DNA from 4 places in the Lysinibacillus sp. FSL K6-0102 genome. Region 2 is predicted to be linked to each of the others. Evidence: a T-box and tRNA genes for the amino acid it is inferred to sense, from the RefSeq annotation. Region 2 holds a T-box; the other regions hold tRNA genes.

Region 1 (3,180 bases), 370 kb from region 2:
AAAAACAAGAATGCTAATATAAACATTCTTGTTTTAATTATGTTTCTAATGATTCCTTTGGAGATTCAAACCCATGAGTAACTTCTACGTTAAAACTCATACTATTCTCTTCCAATGAATTTTCTATACTTTTTTTATTCTCGTTGACCTTTTCTTCAAAAAGAATCCTTCTCTTTCTAAACCTGTTGCAATTCCCCTAATATAAAAAGCTCATAAACCCTGTTATATCAAGATTTATGAGCTTTCTTAATTTTTATTAATTTGATGATACCGGTGGTCGGGGTCGAACCGACACTCCAAAGGAACACGATTTTGAGTCGTGCGCGTCTGCCAATTCCGCCACACCGGCATAATGGAGATAAAAAAAATCGGATAAACCGATTAACAGTTAAAATATGGAGGCGGCAACCGGATTTGAACCGGTGATAAGGGTGTTGCAGACCCGTGCCTTACCACTTGGCTATGCCGCCGTCATACATGGAGCGGAAGACGAGGTTCGAACTCGCGACCCCCACCTTGGCAAGGTGGTGTTCTACCACTGAACTACTTCCGCAAAAATGGCTGGGGTACTAGGATTCGAACCTAGGCATGACGGAATCAAAATCCGTTGCCTTACCGCTTGGCTATACCCCAACAATGGGGCGACTGATGGGAATCGAACCCACGAATGCCGGAACCACAATCCGGTGCGTTAACCACTTCGCCACAATCGCCATTGTATTATGATGTTTATTAATTTTATATTAGATGGGGCGACTGATGGGAATCGAACCCACGAATGCCGGAACCACAATCCGGTGCGTTAACCACTTCGCCACAATCGCCATAAAATTAATTGGCAGGGGCAGTAGGAATCGAACCCACACCAAAGGTTTTGGAGACCTCTATTCTACCGTTGAACTATGCCCCTAAAATAATAAAACTGGTGGAGGGGGACGGATTCGAACCGCCGAACCCTAAGGAGCGGATTTACAGTCCGCCGCGTTTAGCCACTTCGCTACCCCTCCGGGAAAATCTGGTGCCGGCTATAGGAATCGAACCCACGACCTACTGATTACAAGTCAGTTGCTCTACCTGCTGAGCTAAACCGGCAAAAAAAACAAGATGGGTCAGGACGGAATCGAACCGCCGACACTTAGAGCTTCAATCTAATGCTCTACCAACTGAGCTACTGACCCATATTTTAAAATAAATGGCGGTCCCGACCGGGATCGAACCGGCGATCTCCTGCGTGACAGGCAGGCATGTTAACCGCTACACCACGGGACCATTTGGTTGCGGGGGCTGGATTTGAACCAACGACCTTCGGGTTATGAGCCCGACGAGCTACCACTGCTCCACCCCGCGATAATACTATAATGTTGTAAAAATAATGGTGGAGGATGACGGGCTCGAACCGCCGACCCTCTGCTTGTAAGGCAGATGCTCTCCCAGCTGAGCTAATCCTCCATCTGGGTATTGAATTGGTGACCCCTACGGGATTCGAACCCGTGTTACCGCCGTGAAAGGGCGGTGTCTTAACCACTTGACCAAGGGGCCATCGTTTGGAACACATCAAAGTGCTGGCGGAGAGTAAGGGATTTGAACCCTTGAGACAGTGTTAACCGCCTACACGATTTCCAATCGTGCTCCTTCGGCCACTCGGACAACTCTCCAAGAATGGCTCCGAAGGCAGGACTCGAACCTGCGACAACCTGATTAACAGTCAGGTGCTACTACCAACTGAGCTACTTCGGAATAATTTTAGTATATAGCCTAGCGACGTCCTACTCTCACAGGGGGAAGCCCCCAACTACCATCGGCGCTAAAGAGCTTAACTTCCGTGTTCGGTATGGGAACGGGTGTGACCTCTTTGCCATCATCACTAGACTATTTGAAAGACAATACTTATTATAACATATATTATAAAAATTACAAGTATATTCTAATATTTTATTCTTTCAAAACTGGATAAACGGTGCATTGAATGTTTCAAACTTTTTTGGTTAAGTCCTCGATCGATTAGTATTCGTCAGCTCCATGTGTCACCACACTTCCACCTCGAACCTATCTACCTCATCGTCTTTGAGGGATCTTACTTACTTGCGTAATGGGAAATCTCATCTTGAGGGGGGCTTCATGCTTAGATGCTTTCAGCACTTATCCCGTCCACACATAGCTACCCAGCGATGCCTTTGGCAAGACAACTGGTACACCAGCGGTGTGTCCATCCCGGTCCTCTCGTACTAAGGACAGCTCCTCTCAAATTTCCTACGCCCACGACGGATAGGGACCGAACTGTCTCACGACGTTCTGAACCCAGCTCGCGTACCGCTTTAATGGGCGAACAGCCCAACCCTTGGGACCGACTACAGCCCCAGGATGCGATGAGCCGACATCGAGGTGCCAAACCTCCCCGTCGATGTGGACTCTTGGGGGAGATAAGCCTGTTATCCCCGGGGTAGCTTTTATCCGTTGAGCGATGGCCCTTCCATGCGGAACCACCGGATCACTAAGCCCGTCTTTCGACCCTGCTCGACTTGTAGGTCTCGCAGTCAAGCTCCCTTGTGCCTTTACACTCTACGAATGATTTCCAACCATTCTGAGGGAACCTTTGGGCGCCTCCGTTACCTTTTAGGAGGCGACCGCCCCAGTCAAACTGTCCGCCTGACACTGTCTCCTGCCCCGCTAAGGGGCATGGGTTAGAATTTCAATACAACCAGGGTAGTATCCCACCGACGCCTCCTTCGAAGCTGGCGCTCCGAGATCTCTGGCTCCTACCTATCCTGTACAAGTTGTACCAAAATTCAATATCAGGCTACAGTAAAGCTCCACGGGGTCTTTCCGTCCTGTCGCGGGTAACCTGCATCTTCACAGGTACTATAATTTCACCGAGTCTCTCGTTGAGACAGTGCCCAGATCGTTACGCCTTTCGTGCGGGTCGGAACTTACCCGACAAGGAATTTCGCTACCTTAGGACCGTTATAGTTACGGCCGCCGTTTACTGGGGCTTCAATTCGCAGCTTCGCTTGCGCTAACCACTCCTCTTAACCTTCCAGCACCGGGCAGGCGTCAGCCCCTATACGTCACCTTACGGTTTTGCAGAGACCTGTGTTTTTGCTAAACAGTCGCCTGGGCCTATTCACTGCGGCTCTCATGCGCTTGCACGCTCAAGAGCACCCCTTCTCCCGAAGTTACGGG
Region 2 (3,180 bases):
TTCTCAATAAACTTCAATGTACGGTTTACAAAATTGCCATAGGCTCCGAGTAGTTCGCCATTATGGCTATAAATAAATTCCCGCCATGAAAAATCAGTATCACGATTTTCTGGCGCATTCATCGTTAAGAAGTAACGAATAGAGTCCGCATCATAACGGCTTAAAATATAAGGAACCCATACAGCCCAATTCTGACTAGTAGATAATTTGCGTTTTTCTAATGTTAAATACTCATTAGATACGATATGGGTAGGTAATGCCTTGGATCCAATTCCCATTAAAATGGCTGGCCAAATAACTGTATGGAATGGAATATTATCCTTCCCATGTACATAGTATGAAATGGTCTCTTCATTCCATAAATCTTCAATAGCTATTTGATGTTCTTTTGCCCATTCTAAGCTTGCTGTTAAGTACCCTGCTACAGCTTCAATCCATACATATATTTTTTTCCCTTCAAAACCTGGCACTGGAACATCTATGCCATTCGGTAAATCTCTTGTTACTGCTCGGTCGGGAACTCCCTCTGCCAAGTATCGCTCCGTTAACCCTAAAGCATTGTCACGCCAACGTTTCTCGACTTTTGCTTGTGCTAAATAAGACTCCAACCTTCCTTGAAATTGACTAAAGGTAAAATAAAAGTGCTCAGTTTCCCGAATAACAGGTTCGTTCCCACAAATTTTGCAGCGCTTATCAATTAAGTCCAATGGGTCTAAAATTTCTGAGCAGTTATCACATTGATCTCCCCTTGCTTTCGCTCCACAATTTGGACAAAGACCTTCGACAAATCGATCTGGTAGAAATTGATTATCCGTCTCACAGTAAGCCTGTTCAATTTTCTTTTTGTATAAGAAATTATTAGCCAGTAGCTGTAAGAAAAGGGCCTTAACGGATTCATGGTGGTGCTCCGCATCCGTTCTTGTGTACAAATCATAGGTAAATCCTAAATCATGAAAGCATCTTGTAAACTCATCATGATAGTGATTAGCTATAGCCTCTGTCGTTGTATTCTCTTGTGCGGCCCGTATAGAAATGGGTGTACCATTACAATCACTGCCTGATACATATAAAACCTGCTCGCCTTTTTGTCGGTAATATCTAGCCAAAATATCACCTGGTAATAATGCGGCAACATGCCCTAAATGCAAAGAGCCATTTGCATACGGCCAAGCGCCTCCAATAACAATCGTCATTCTAAATTGCTCCCCTCACAGAAAAAATGGTAAAAAAAAATCGCCCTAATCAAATCTGATTAGGACGAGTATACCCGTGTTACCACCTATATTTACAAATAGCTCACACTATTTGCCTCTATCAGTACGTCTTCATTCAAAAAGAGAGATACTGCCGCTGTTGTAACGAGTGCCCATCTCGTCGTAATCTACTGGCTAAAAAGCTTTCGGTACGAAGCTCAAAGGTCATTTTCAAAAGGGTTCACTTACCTCATTTCCACCAACAGAGGCTCTCTACAAAATGCTAATCCAATTTACTTTTCCTTCTCAATGCTTTTTCTATAGGATTGGCATTATTTTACGCCTTCTTGTGAGGAAATGCAATGTTTGTCTCTAAATCATCCCTTATTTTGATACACTTTCTTAAGTTAATCTAATGTAACCTTTACCAATGCAGTTAAATCATCAATTACTATATCTGCTTTTTCTAACTCCTTGTCTTGTGCAAAGTCAAAGCGAACACCTATTGATAGTAATTGATTGTCCTGTGCAGCTTGGATATCCGAAGAACGATCTCCTACCACTGCTCCATAATCAATTTTATTTTCATCTACAACTCTTTTGACCAGATCCGATTTATGCCCACTTGCAATTGCTTGAATGCTATAGATTCCCTTTATAAAACGCTCCAACTGATAGGTTTCGACGATTGCTTGTAAATAGTCAACCTGTCCATTACTCGCTATGTATAACGGATAATTCTCTGACAATGTTGCAAGGGTTTGTTCAGCGTTTGGATACAAAGCACCTTTATGTCCACGTATTTGCTCAATCAGCTTTACATGGAATAATACATTGCTCTCTTCTCGTATCTCTAAAGCATGCATAGGACATAATGTTTCCCACACAACAGGTAAAGGAACCCCCATTATTTCTCTATATTTTTCTATAGGTGTTTCCCCCTGCCACAAGCCGTTTGTCCGCAGCACATCAAATGTTGCATCGAGAGCAGGCTCTAAAATAAGATTGGTTTGAAATAATGTTCCATCCATATCAAAAATAAACGCTTTATTCATAAAATCTCTCCTTAATTAGTTATCAAAAAACGCCATATGCTGCTTTTCTTGCTTATAATAATCCAAACGATCCTGCAAAGTTCCTGTATGAAATTCAAATTTATGACCATCAGGATCTGTAAAGTAAATTGATTTTTTATCCTTTTCATCTCTTTGCCGACCTGCTAAAATATTGACCTTTAGCTGCACCAATCTGTCATACACCTTATCAAAGTCATCCTCAGCGATTGTGAAGGCAATGTGTGTATAGGAATGATGGATGTCATTACGGGGTATATCCTTTTCTACATTCAGAGCTAGCCACAGTCCATTTACATCAAAATAGGCTGTGCTGTTCCCCTTTACTAGCAACTTGGCATCGAATACTTTTTCATAAAAAGTGATGGATTCCTCTAAATTAGAAACTGAAAACAATAAATGATTGATGTTTTGAATTGTCATGGTTGTGCTCCTATTGATTATTTCTTCCCCTTTTTCATTCCCTTGGCTATTTGCTTCCACTTGCGCTGCTCCTCAAGTTTTGCTTGCGTATTTGTTTTGCGCTCCATATAAGCCAATTCTCTTTGCAGCTTAAAATAGCTTTGTAGGCGATATTGGTCCAAGTCCCCATCTACTATAGCTTGCTGGACAGCACAATAAGGCTCTTTTTGATGTGTACAATCACGATAACGACAAGCTGTTGCTAGTTCCTCAATATCTTGAAAGCTAGAAGCTAAACTATCCCCTTGATCCCACAATTGAAGCTCACGCATCCCTGGCGTATCAATTAGACAGCCACCAGCAGGCAATACTACTAGCTCTCGATGGGTTGTTGTATGTCGTCCCTTGGCATCATCCTCACGTATACCCGCTACTTTCATCAGTATCTCACCACATAAAGCATTTGTTAATGTGGATTTCCCTGCTCCAGAAGACCCCAATAGTGCCCCCGT
Region 3 (3,180 bases), 720 kb from region 2:
TGTGGTGCTATATATCTGAACCCCGCAATCAGAGTACCTGCATTAACACCGGGTTTGACACATGAGAGGGGTCTTAGAGGGGGGACATTAGATACTCCTGCAATCGTGGCCTTTGCCGCGGCAATTGAAAACTATCAATATGAATTGCAACATTATGAAACGCTAAGAAATTATTTTGAAAATAATTTACCTGAAAAATGTCAGCTCGTTGAGTGTAAACAGCAACTACCTAATATTTGTGGGGTAATGATGGAAAAAGTAGAGGGGCAATATGTTCTTTTAAAGTTAAATGAGGCGGGAATCTGTATCTCTACAGGTAGTGCATGTGATATTCATAGTGAATCGGGAACAAAGGCTATTCTATCAATGGGATTCTCTTTGGAAGCGGCACGCCAATTTTTTAGAATATCTTTTGGTCCTTCCACTACACTTGAGGATATTGTAAAATTAAAAATAGAGCTTTCAAATATTTAACGAAAAGACGAGTGAAGGATTATCTATATTCTTCACTTGTAGTGAAATAGATTATAAGCTAATAATATCGGCCAAATAAAATAATTGTTTTCTTTTGAACCAACAATTGCTATAATATTTTGCAGGGCAATATTTTCTCTTACTTAACAAAAATATCTTTAAAAAGTAATAATTTCTTTTTTTTATAAAAAAGTATTGCACAATGTTAGAAAACGTTATACAATAATTCTTGTCTTGAAGGACAGGTAAACAACTTCAAAACATGATACATAACAAAGTCTAGTGATGATAGCAAAGAGGTCACACCCGTTCCCATACCGAACACGGAAGTTAAGCTCTTTAGCGCCGATGGTAGTTGGGGGCTTCCCCCTGTGAGAGTAGGACGTCGCTAGGCATAATACCCAGGAGGATTAGCTCAGCTGGGAGAGCATCTGCCTTACAAGCAGAGGGTCGGCGGTTCGAGCCCGTCATCCTCCACCATATGCCGGTTTAGCTCAGCAGGTAGAGCAACTGACTTGTAATCAGTAGGTCGTGGGTTCGATTCCTATAGCCGGCACCATTTTTTCGAGCCATTAGCTCAGTTGGTAGAGCATCTGACTTTTAATCAGAGGGTCGAAGGTTCGAGTCCTTCATGGCTCACCATTTATAAATAATAATAAGCGGGTGTGGCGGAATTGGCAGACGCACTAGACTTAGGATCTAGCGCCGCAAGGCGTGGGGGTTCGACTCCCTTCACCCGCACCATTATTTTCATTGCCAGATAAAAAAGCTTATGCACATGCGGAAGTAGTTCAGTGGTAGAACACCACCTTGCCAAGGTGGGGGTCGCGAGTTCGAACCTCGTCTTCCGCTCCAAATGTGCCGGGGTGGCGGAACTGGCAGACGCACAGGACTTAAAATCCTGCGGTAGGTGACTACCGTACCGGTTCGATTCCGGTCCTCGGCACCATTTTAAATGCGCCCGTAGCTCAATTGGATAGAGCGTCTGACTACGGATCAGAAGGTTATGGGTTCGACTCCTGTCGGGCGCGCCAAAAGAACAACGGGAAGTAGCTCAGCTTGGTAGAGCACTTGGTTTGGGACCAAGGGGTCGCAGGTTCGAATCCTGTCTTCCCGACCATTTCCAAAAAGATTATGGGGCCTTAGCTCAGCTGGGAGAGCGCCTGCCTTGCACGCAGGAGGTCAGCGGTTCGATCCCGCTAGGCTCCACCATAAGTAAATTAACCAGTATAAAGATCCTGGCGGCGTAGCTCAGCTGGCTAGAGCGTACGGTTCATACCCGTAAGGTCGGGGGTTCGATCCCCTCTGCCGCCATCTTAAAGGACCTTTAGCTCAGTTGGTTAGAGCAGACGGCTCATAACCGTCCGGTCGCAGGTTCGAGTCCTGCAAGGTCCACCATTTATATATTGTAACGGAGGTATACCCAAGTCTGGCTGAAGGGATCGGTCTTGAAAACCGACAGGCGGGTAACACCGCGCGGGGGTTCGAATCCCTCTACCTCCTCCAGTTTTAAATTTTTATAAATGGTGCTTTAAAAACTCGAAACAACATAAAATTATCGCGGGGTGGAGCAGTGGTAGCTCGTCGGGCTCATAACCCGAAGGTCGTTGGTTCAAATCCGGCCCCCGCAACCAAAAGGTCCCGTGGTGTAGCGGTTAACATGCCTGCCTGTCACGCAGGAGATCGCCGGTTCGATCCCGGTCGGGACCGCCATTTTTAAAATAAAAGTCATGAGAAGCAAAAAAGTGAGCAAGCTTAGCATGGACGAAATGGGTCAGTAGCTCAGTTGGTAGAGCATTAGATTGAAGCTCTAAGTGTCGGCGGTTCGATTCCGTCCTGACCCACCATTTATGCGGGTGTAGTTTAATGGTAAAACCTCAGCCTTCCAAGCTGATGTCGTGGGTTCGATTCCCATCACCCGCTCCAAGGGCCTATAGCTCAGCTGGTTAGAGCGCACGCCTGATAAGCGTGAGGTCGATGGTTCGAGTCCATTTAGGCCCACCATTATTCCGAAGTAGCTCAGTTGGTAGTAGCACCTGACTGTTAATCAGGTTGTCGCAGGTTCGAGTCCTGCCTTCGGAGCCATTTTTATTTTGGGGAAGTACTCAAGAGGCTGAAGAGGCGCCCCTGCTAAGGGTGTAGGTCGGGTAACCGGCGCGAGGGTTCAAATCCCTCCTTCTCCGCCATGGGCCCGTTGGTCAAGTGGTTAAGACACCGCCCTTTCACGGCGGTAACACGGGTTCGAATCCCGTACGGGTCATACTAAGTGCAGTAGATGAATTTACATCTACTGCACTTTTTAATTTACTTGATATTTAGATTTATAACATAGCTATAATAAATGAAAGCCTACACAGAATGATTAAACTGTGTAGGCTTGTTGTTTTTTAAATTAGTGATTAAATTTTTCGTCCTTTTCCATATGGGATGCAAAGAGGTGTACCAAAGATTGGATCTGTCGTCATTTGGCAATCAAGGTCAAACACATGATTAACTAAATCAGTGGTCATAATTTCTTCTGGTTTCCCTTGACGATAGACACCACGGTCACGCACTGTAATAATATGATCGGCATAGCGACAAGCAAGATTAATATCATGTAGTACCATAACAATAGTTCTCTTTTGCTGTTGGTTCAATTCGAATAGTAAATCTAAAACGTCTATTTGATGAGTTAAATCTAAGTATGTCGTAGGCTCGTCTAAA
Region 4 (3,180 bases), 720 kb from region 2:
TACTGTCAATTTGGAGGTGATACTAAATGGCTTTTCAATCGAAAAATATCTTTATCAATTTACCAGTAAAAGATCTAAACAAATCTATCAGTTTTTTTAAGGAATTAGGTTTTGAGTTCAATCAACAATTCAGTGATGAAACAACAGCCTCAATGATTATTAGCGAAAATATCTTCGTATTAATAATGGTTGAAGAACGATTTAAAGGATTTAGTAAGAAAGAAGTTACAGATACTACTACTTCTGCAGAAGCAATCTTATGTCTCTCTGCTGAAAACCGAGAACAAGTAGATCAATTAGTGAATAAGGCACTTGCCTCTGGTGGTAAACCTTATAGTGAACCACAAGATCACGGATTTATGTATGGTTGGGGTTTTCAAGATGTAGATGGGCATATCTGGGAAGTAGTTTATATGGATGAAAATGCATTGAATCAAGAGTAAATTTTGTATCTATGAATATCAAAAAACAGTAGATGCAATTGCATCTACTGTTTCTAGTATGACCCGTACGGGATTCGAACCCGTGTTACCGCCGTGAAAGGGCGGTGTCTTAACCACTTGACCAACGGGCCCATGGCGGAGAAGGAGGGATTTGAACCCTCGCGCCGGTTACCCGACCTACACCCTTAGCAGGGGCGCCTCTTCAGCCTCTTGAGTACTTCCCCAAAATAAAAATGGCTCCGAAGGCAGGACTCGAACCTGCGACAACCTGATTAACAGTCAGGTGCTACTACCAACTGAGCTACTTCGGAATAATGGTGGGCCTAAATGGACTCGAACCATCGACCTCACGCTTATCAGGCGTGCGCTCTAACCAGCTGAGCTATAGGCCCTTGGAGCGGGTGATGGGAATCGAACCCACGACATCAGCTTGGAAGGCTGAGGTTTTACCATTAAACTACACCCGCATAAATGGTGGGTCAGGACGGAATCGAACCGCCGACACTTAGAGCTTCAATCTAATGCTCTACCAACTGAGCTACTGACCCATTTCGTCCATGCTAAGCTTGCTCACTTTTTTGCTTCTCATGACTTTTATTTTAAAAATGGCGGTCCCGACCGGGATCGAACCGGCGATCTCCTGCGTGACAGGCAGGCATGTTAACCGCTACACCACGGGACCTTTTGGTTGCGGGGGCCGGATTTGAACCAACGACCTTCGGGTTATGAGCCCGACGAGCTACCACTGCTCCACCCCGCGATAATTTTATGTTGTTTCGAGTTTTTAAAGCACCATTTATAAAAATTTAAAACTGGAGGAGGTAGAGGGATTCGAACCCCCGCGCGGTGTTACCCGCCTGTCGGTTTTCAAGACCGATCCCTTCAGCCAGACTTGGGTATACCTCCGTTACAATATATAAATGGTGGACCTTGCAGGACTCGAACCTGCGACCGGACGGTTATGAGCCGTCTGCTCTAACCAACTGAGCTAAAGGTCCTTTAAGATGGCGGCAGAGGGGATCGAACCCCCGACCTTACGGGTATGAACCGTACGCTCTAGCCAGCTGAGCTACGCCGCCAGGATCTTTATACTGGTTAATTTACTTATGGTGGAGCCTAGCGGGATCGAACCGCTGACCTCCTGCGTGCAAGGCAGGCGCTCTCCCAGCTGAGCTAAGGCCCCATAATCTTTTTGGAAATGGTCGGGAAGACAGGATTCGAACCTGCGACCCCTTGGTCCCAAACCAAGTGCTCTACCAAGCTGAGCTACTTCCCGTTGTTCTTTTGGCGCGCCCGACAGGAGTCGAACCCATAACCTTCTGATCCGTAGTCAGACGCTCTATCCAATTGAGCTACGGGCGCATTTAAAATGGTGCCGAGGACCGGAATCGAACCGGTACGGTAGTCACCTACCGCAGGATTTTAAGTCCTGTGCGTCTGCCAGTTCCGCCACCCCGGCACATTTGGAGCGGAAGACGAGGTTCGAACTCGCGACCCCCACCTTGGCAAGGTGGTGTTCTACCACTGAACTACTTCCGCATGTGCATAAGCTTTTTTATCTGGCAATGAAAATAATGGTGCGGGTGAAGGGAGTCGAACCCCCACGCCTTGCGGCGCTAGATCCTAAGTCTAGTGCGTCTGCCAATTCCGCCACACCCGCTTATTATTATTTATAAATGGTGAGCCATGAAGGACTCGAACCTTCGACCCTCTGATTAAAAGTCAGATGCTCTACCAACTGAGCTAATGGCTCGAAAAAATGGTGCCGGCTATAGGAATCGAACCCACGACCTACTGATTACAAGTCAGTTGCTCTACCTGCTGAGCTAAACCGGCATATGGTGGAGGATGACGGGCTCGAACCGCCGACCCTCTGCTTGTAAGGCAGATGCTCTCCCAGCTGAGCTAATCCTCCTGGGTATTATGCCTAGCGACGTCCTACTCTCACAGGGGGAAGCCCCCAACTACCATCGGCGCTAAAGAGCTTAACTTCCGTGTTCGGTATGGGAACGGGTGTGACCTCTTTGCCATCATCACTAGACTATGGTCGACCTTCCATACACGGCGTACTGCTGTGTCTAGAAGCTCTCTTTTTAGAAAGATTTGCTCTTTCAAAACTGGATAAACGGTGCATTGAATGTTTCAAACTTTTTTGGTTAAGTCCTCGATCGATTAGTATTCGTCAGCTCCATGTGTCACCACACTTCCACCTCGAACCTATCTACCTCATCGTCTTTGAGGGATCTTACTTACTTGCGTAATGGGAAATCTCATCTTGAGGGGGGCTTCATGCTTAGATGCTTTCAGCACTTATCCCGTCCACACATAGCTACCCAGCGATGCCTTTGGCAAGACAACTGGTACACCAGCGGTGTGTCCATCCCGGTCCTCTCGTACTAAGGACAGCTCCTCTCAAATTTCCTACGCCCACGACGGATAGGGACCGAACTGTCTCACGACGTTCTGAACCCAGCTCGCGTACCGCTTTAATGGGCGAACAGCCCAACCCTTGGGACCGACTACAGCCCCAGGATGCGATGAGCCGACATCGAGGTGCCAAACCTCCCCGTCGATGTGGACTCTTGGGGGAGATAAGCCTGTTATCCCCGGGGTAGCTTTTATCCGTTGAGCGATGGCCCTTCCATGCGGAACCACCGGATCACTAAGCCCGTCTTTCGACCCTGCTCGACTTGTAGGTCTCGCAGTCAAGCTCCCTTGTGCCTTTACACTCTACGAA

What was found. The T-box of region 2 lies ahead of metG (methionine--tRNA ligase). A T-box ahead of a tRNA ligase gene usually reads a tRNA of that ligase, here a tRNA-Met.
Region 1: it encodes a tRNA-Met, which carries the amino acid that the T-box ahead of metG (methionine--tRNA ligase) is inferred to sense. The anticodon was not compared.
Region 3: it encodes a tRNA-Met, which carries the amino acid that the T-box ahead of metG (methionine--tRNA ligase) is inferred to sense. The anticodon was not compared.
Region 4: it encodes a tRNA-Met, which carries the amino acid that the T-box ahead of metG (methionine--tRNA ligase) is inferred to sense. The anticodon was not compared.

The regions. Positions count from the first base shown of each region.
Region 1 is NZ_JBBOPH010000001.1:4,084,067-4,087,246, forward strand. It holds tRNA gene NYE73_RS20765 (tRNA-Leu) at 269-349, opposite strand; tRNA gene NYE73_RS20770 (tRNA-Cys) at 397-470, opposite strand; tRNA gene NYE73_RS20775 (tRNA-Gly) at 479-553, opposite strand; tRNA gene NYE73_RS20780 (tRNA-Gln) at 559-633, opposite strand; tRNA gene NYE73_RS20785 (tRNA-His) at 638-713, opposite strand; tRNA gene NYE73_RS20790 (tRNA-His) at 749-824, opposite strand; tRNA gene NYE73_RS20795 (tRNA-Trp) at 837-910, opposite strand; tRNA gene NYE73_RS20800 (tRNA-Tyr) at 924-1,007, opposite strand; tRNA gene NYE73_RS20805 (tRNA-Thr) at 1,017-1,092, opposite strand; tRNA gene NYE73_RS20810 (tRNA-Phe) at 1,106-1,178, opposite strand; tRNA gene NYE73_RS20815 (tRNA-Asp) at 1,194-1,269, opposite strand; tRNA gene NYE73_RS20820 (tRNA-Met) at 1,273-1,347, opposite strand; tRNA gene NYE73_RS20825 (tRNA-Val) at 1,374-1,449, opposite strand; tRNA gene NYE73_RS20830 (tRNA-Glu) at 1,465-1,539, opposite strand; tRNA gene NYE73_RS20835 (tRNA-Ser) at 1,564-1,655, opposite strand; tRNA gene NYE73_RS20840 (tRNA-Asn) at 1,661-1,737, opposite strand; rRNA gene rrf (5S ribosomal RNA) at 1,754-1,869, opposite strand; rRNA gene NYE73_RS20850 (23S ribosomal RNA) at 1,982-3,180, opposite strand, start outside.
Region 2 is NZ_JBBOPH010000001.1:4,455,171-4,458,350, forward strand. It holds gene metG (methionine--tRNA ligase) at 1-1,193, opposite strand, end outside; T-box leader at 1,251-1,512, opposite strand; gene NYE73_RS22605 (HAD hydrolase-like protein) at 1,601-2,248, opposite strand; gene fosM (FosM family fosfomycin resistance protein) at 2,264-2,689, opposite strand; gene rsgA (ribosome small subunit-dependent GTPase A) at 2,707-3,180, opposite strand, start outside.
Region 3 is NZ_JBBOPH010000001.1:3,731,065-3,734,244, reverse strand. It holds gene NYE73_RS18960 (cysteine desulfurase family protein) at 1-474, shown strand, start outside; rRNA gene rrf (5S ribosomal RNA) at 753-868, shown strand; tRNA gene NYE73_RS18950 (tRNA-Val) at 879-954, shown strand; tRNA gene NYE73_RS18945 (tRNA-Thr) at 958-1,033, shown strand; tRNA gene NYE73_RS18940 (tRNA-Lys) at 1,041-1,116, shown strand; tRNA gene NYE73_RS18935 (tRNA-Leu) at 1,134-1,218, shown strand; tRNA gene NYE73_RS18930 (tRNA-Gly) at 1,255-1,329, shown strand; tRNA gene NYE73_RS18925 (tRNA-Leu) at 1,335-1,423, shown strand; tRNA gene NYE73_RS18920 (tRNA-Arg) at 1,432-1,508, shown strand; tRNA gene NYE73_RS18915 (tRNA-Pro) at 1,518-1,594, shown strand; tRNA gene NYE73_RS18910 (tRNA-Ala) at 1,611-1,686, shown strand; tRNA gene NYE73_RS18905 (tRNA-Met) at 1,715-1,788, shown strand; tRNA gene NYE73_RS18900 (tRNA-Ile) at 1,796-1,872, shown strand; tRNA gene NYE73_RS18895 (tRNA-Ser) at 1,888-1,980, shown strand; tRNA gene NYE73_RS18890 (tRNA-Met) at 2,034-2,108, shown strand; tRNA gene NYE73_RS18885 (tRNA-Asp) at 2,112-2,187, shown strand; tRNA gene NYE73_RS18880 (tRNA-Phe) at 2,246-2,321, shown strand; tRNA gene NYE73_RS18875 (tRNA-Gly) at 2,327-2,400, shown strand; tRNA gene NYE73_RS18870 (tRNA-Ile) at 2,402-2,478, shown strand; tRNA gene NYE73_RS18865 (tRNA-Asn) at 2,483-2,559, shown strand; tRNA gene NYE73_RS18860 (tRNA-Ser) at 2,570-2,660, shown strand; tRNA gene NYE73_RS18855 (tRNA-Glu) at 2,663-2,734, shown strand; gene NYE73_RS18850 (ABC transporter ATP-binding protein) at 2,874-3,180, opposite strand, start outside.
Region 4 is NZ_JBBOPH010000001.1:3,738,575-3,741,754, forward strand. It holds gene NYE73_RS18980 (VOC family protein) at 27-443, shown strand; tRNA gene NYE73_RS18985 (tRNA-Glu) at 503-574, opposite strand; tRNA gene NYE73_RS18990 (tRNA-Ser) at 577-667, opposite strand; tRNA gene NYE73_RS18995 (tRNA-Asn) at 678-754, opposite strand; tRNA gene NYE73_RS19000 (tRNA-Ile) at 759-835, opposite strand; tRNA gene NYE73_RS19005 (tRNA-Gly) at 837-910, opposite strand; tRNA gene NYE73_RS19010 (tRNA-Phe) at 916-991, opposite strand; tRNA gene NYE73_RS19015 (tRNA-Asp) at 1,050-1,125, opposite strand; tRNA gene NYE73_RS19020 (tRNA-Met) at 1,129-1,203, opposite strand; tRNA gene NYE73_RS19025 (tRNA-Ser) at 1,257-1,349, opposite strand; tRNA gene NYE73_RS19030 (tRNA-Ile) at 1,365-1,441, opposite strand; tRNA gene NYE73_RS19035 (tRNA-Met) at 1,449-1,522, opposite strand; tRNA gene NYE73_RS19040 (tRNA-Ala) at 1,551-1,626, opposite strand; tRNA gene NYE73_RS19045 (tRNA-Pro) at 1,643-1,719, opposite strand; tRNA gene NYE73_RS19050 (tRNA-Arg) at 1,729-1,805, opposite strand; tRNA gene NYE73_RS19055 (tRNA-Leu) at 1,814-1,902, opposite strand; tRNA gene NYE73_RS19060 (tRNA-Gly) at 1,908-1,982, opposite strand; tRNA gene NYE73_RS19065 (tRNA-Leu) at 2,019-2,103, opposite strand; tRNA gene NYE73_RS19070 (tRNA-Lys) at 2,121-2,196, opposite strand; tRNA gene NYE73_RS19075 (tRNA-Thr) at 2,204-2,279, opposite strand; tRNA gene NYE73_RS19080 (tRNA-Val) at 2,283-2,358, opposite strand; rRNA gene rrf (5S ribosomal RNA) at 2,369-2,484, opposite strand; rRNA gene NYE73_RS19090 (23S ribosomal RNA) at 2,596-3,180, opposite strand, start outside.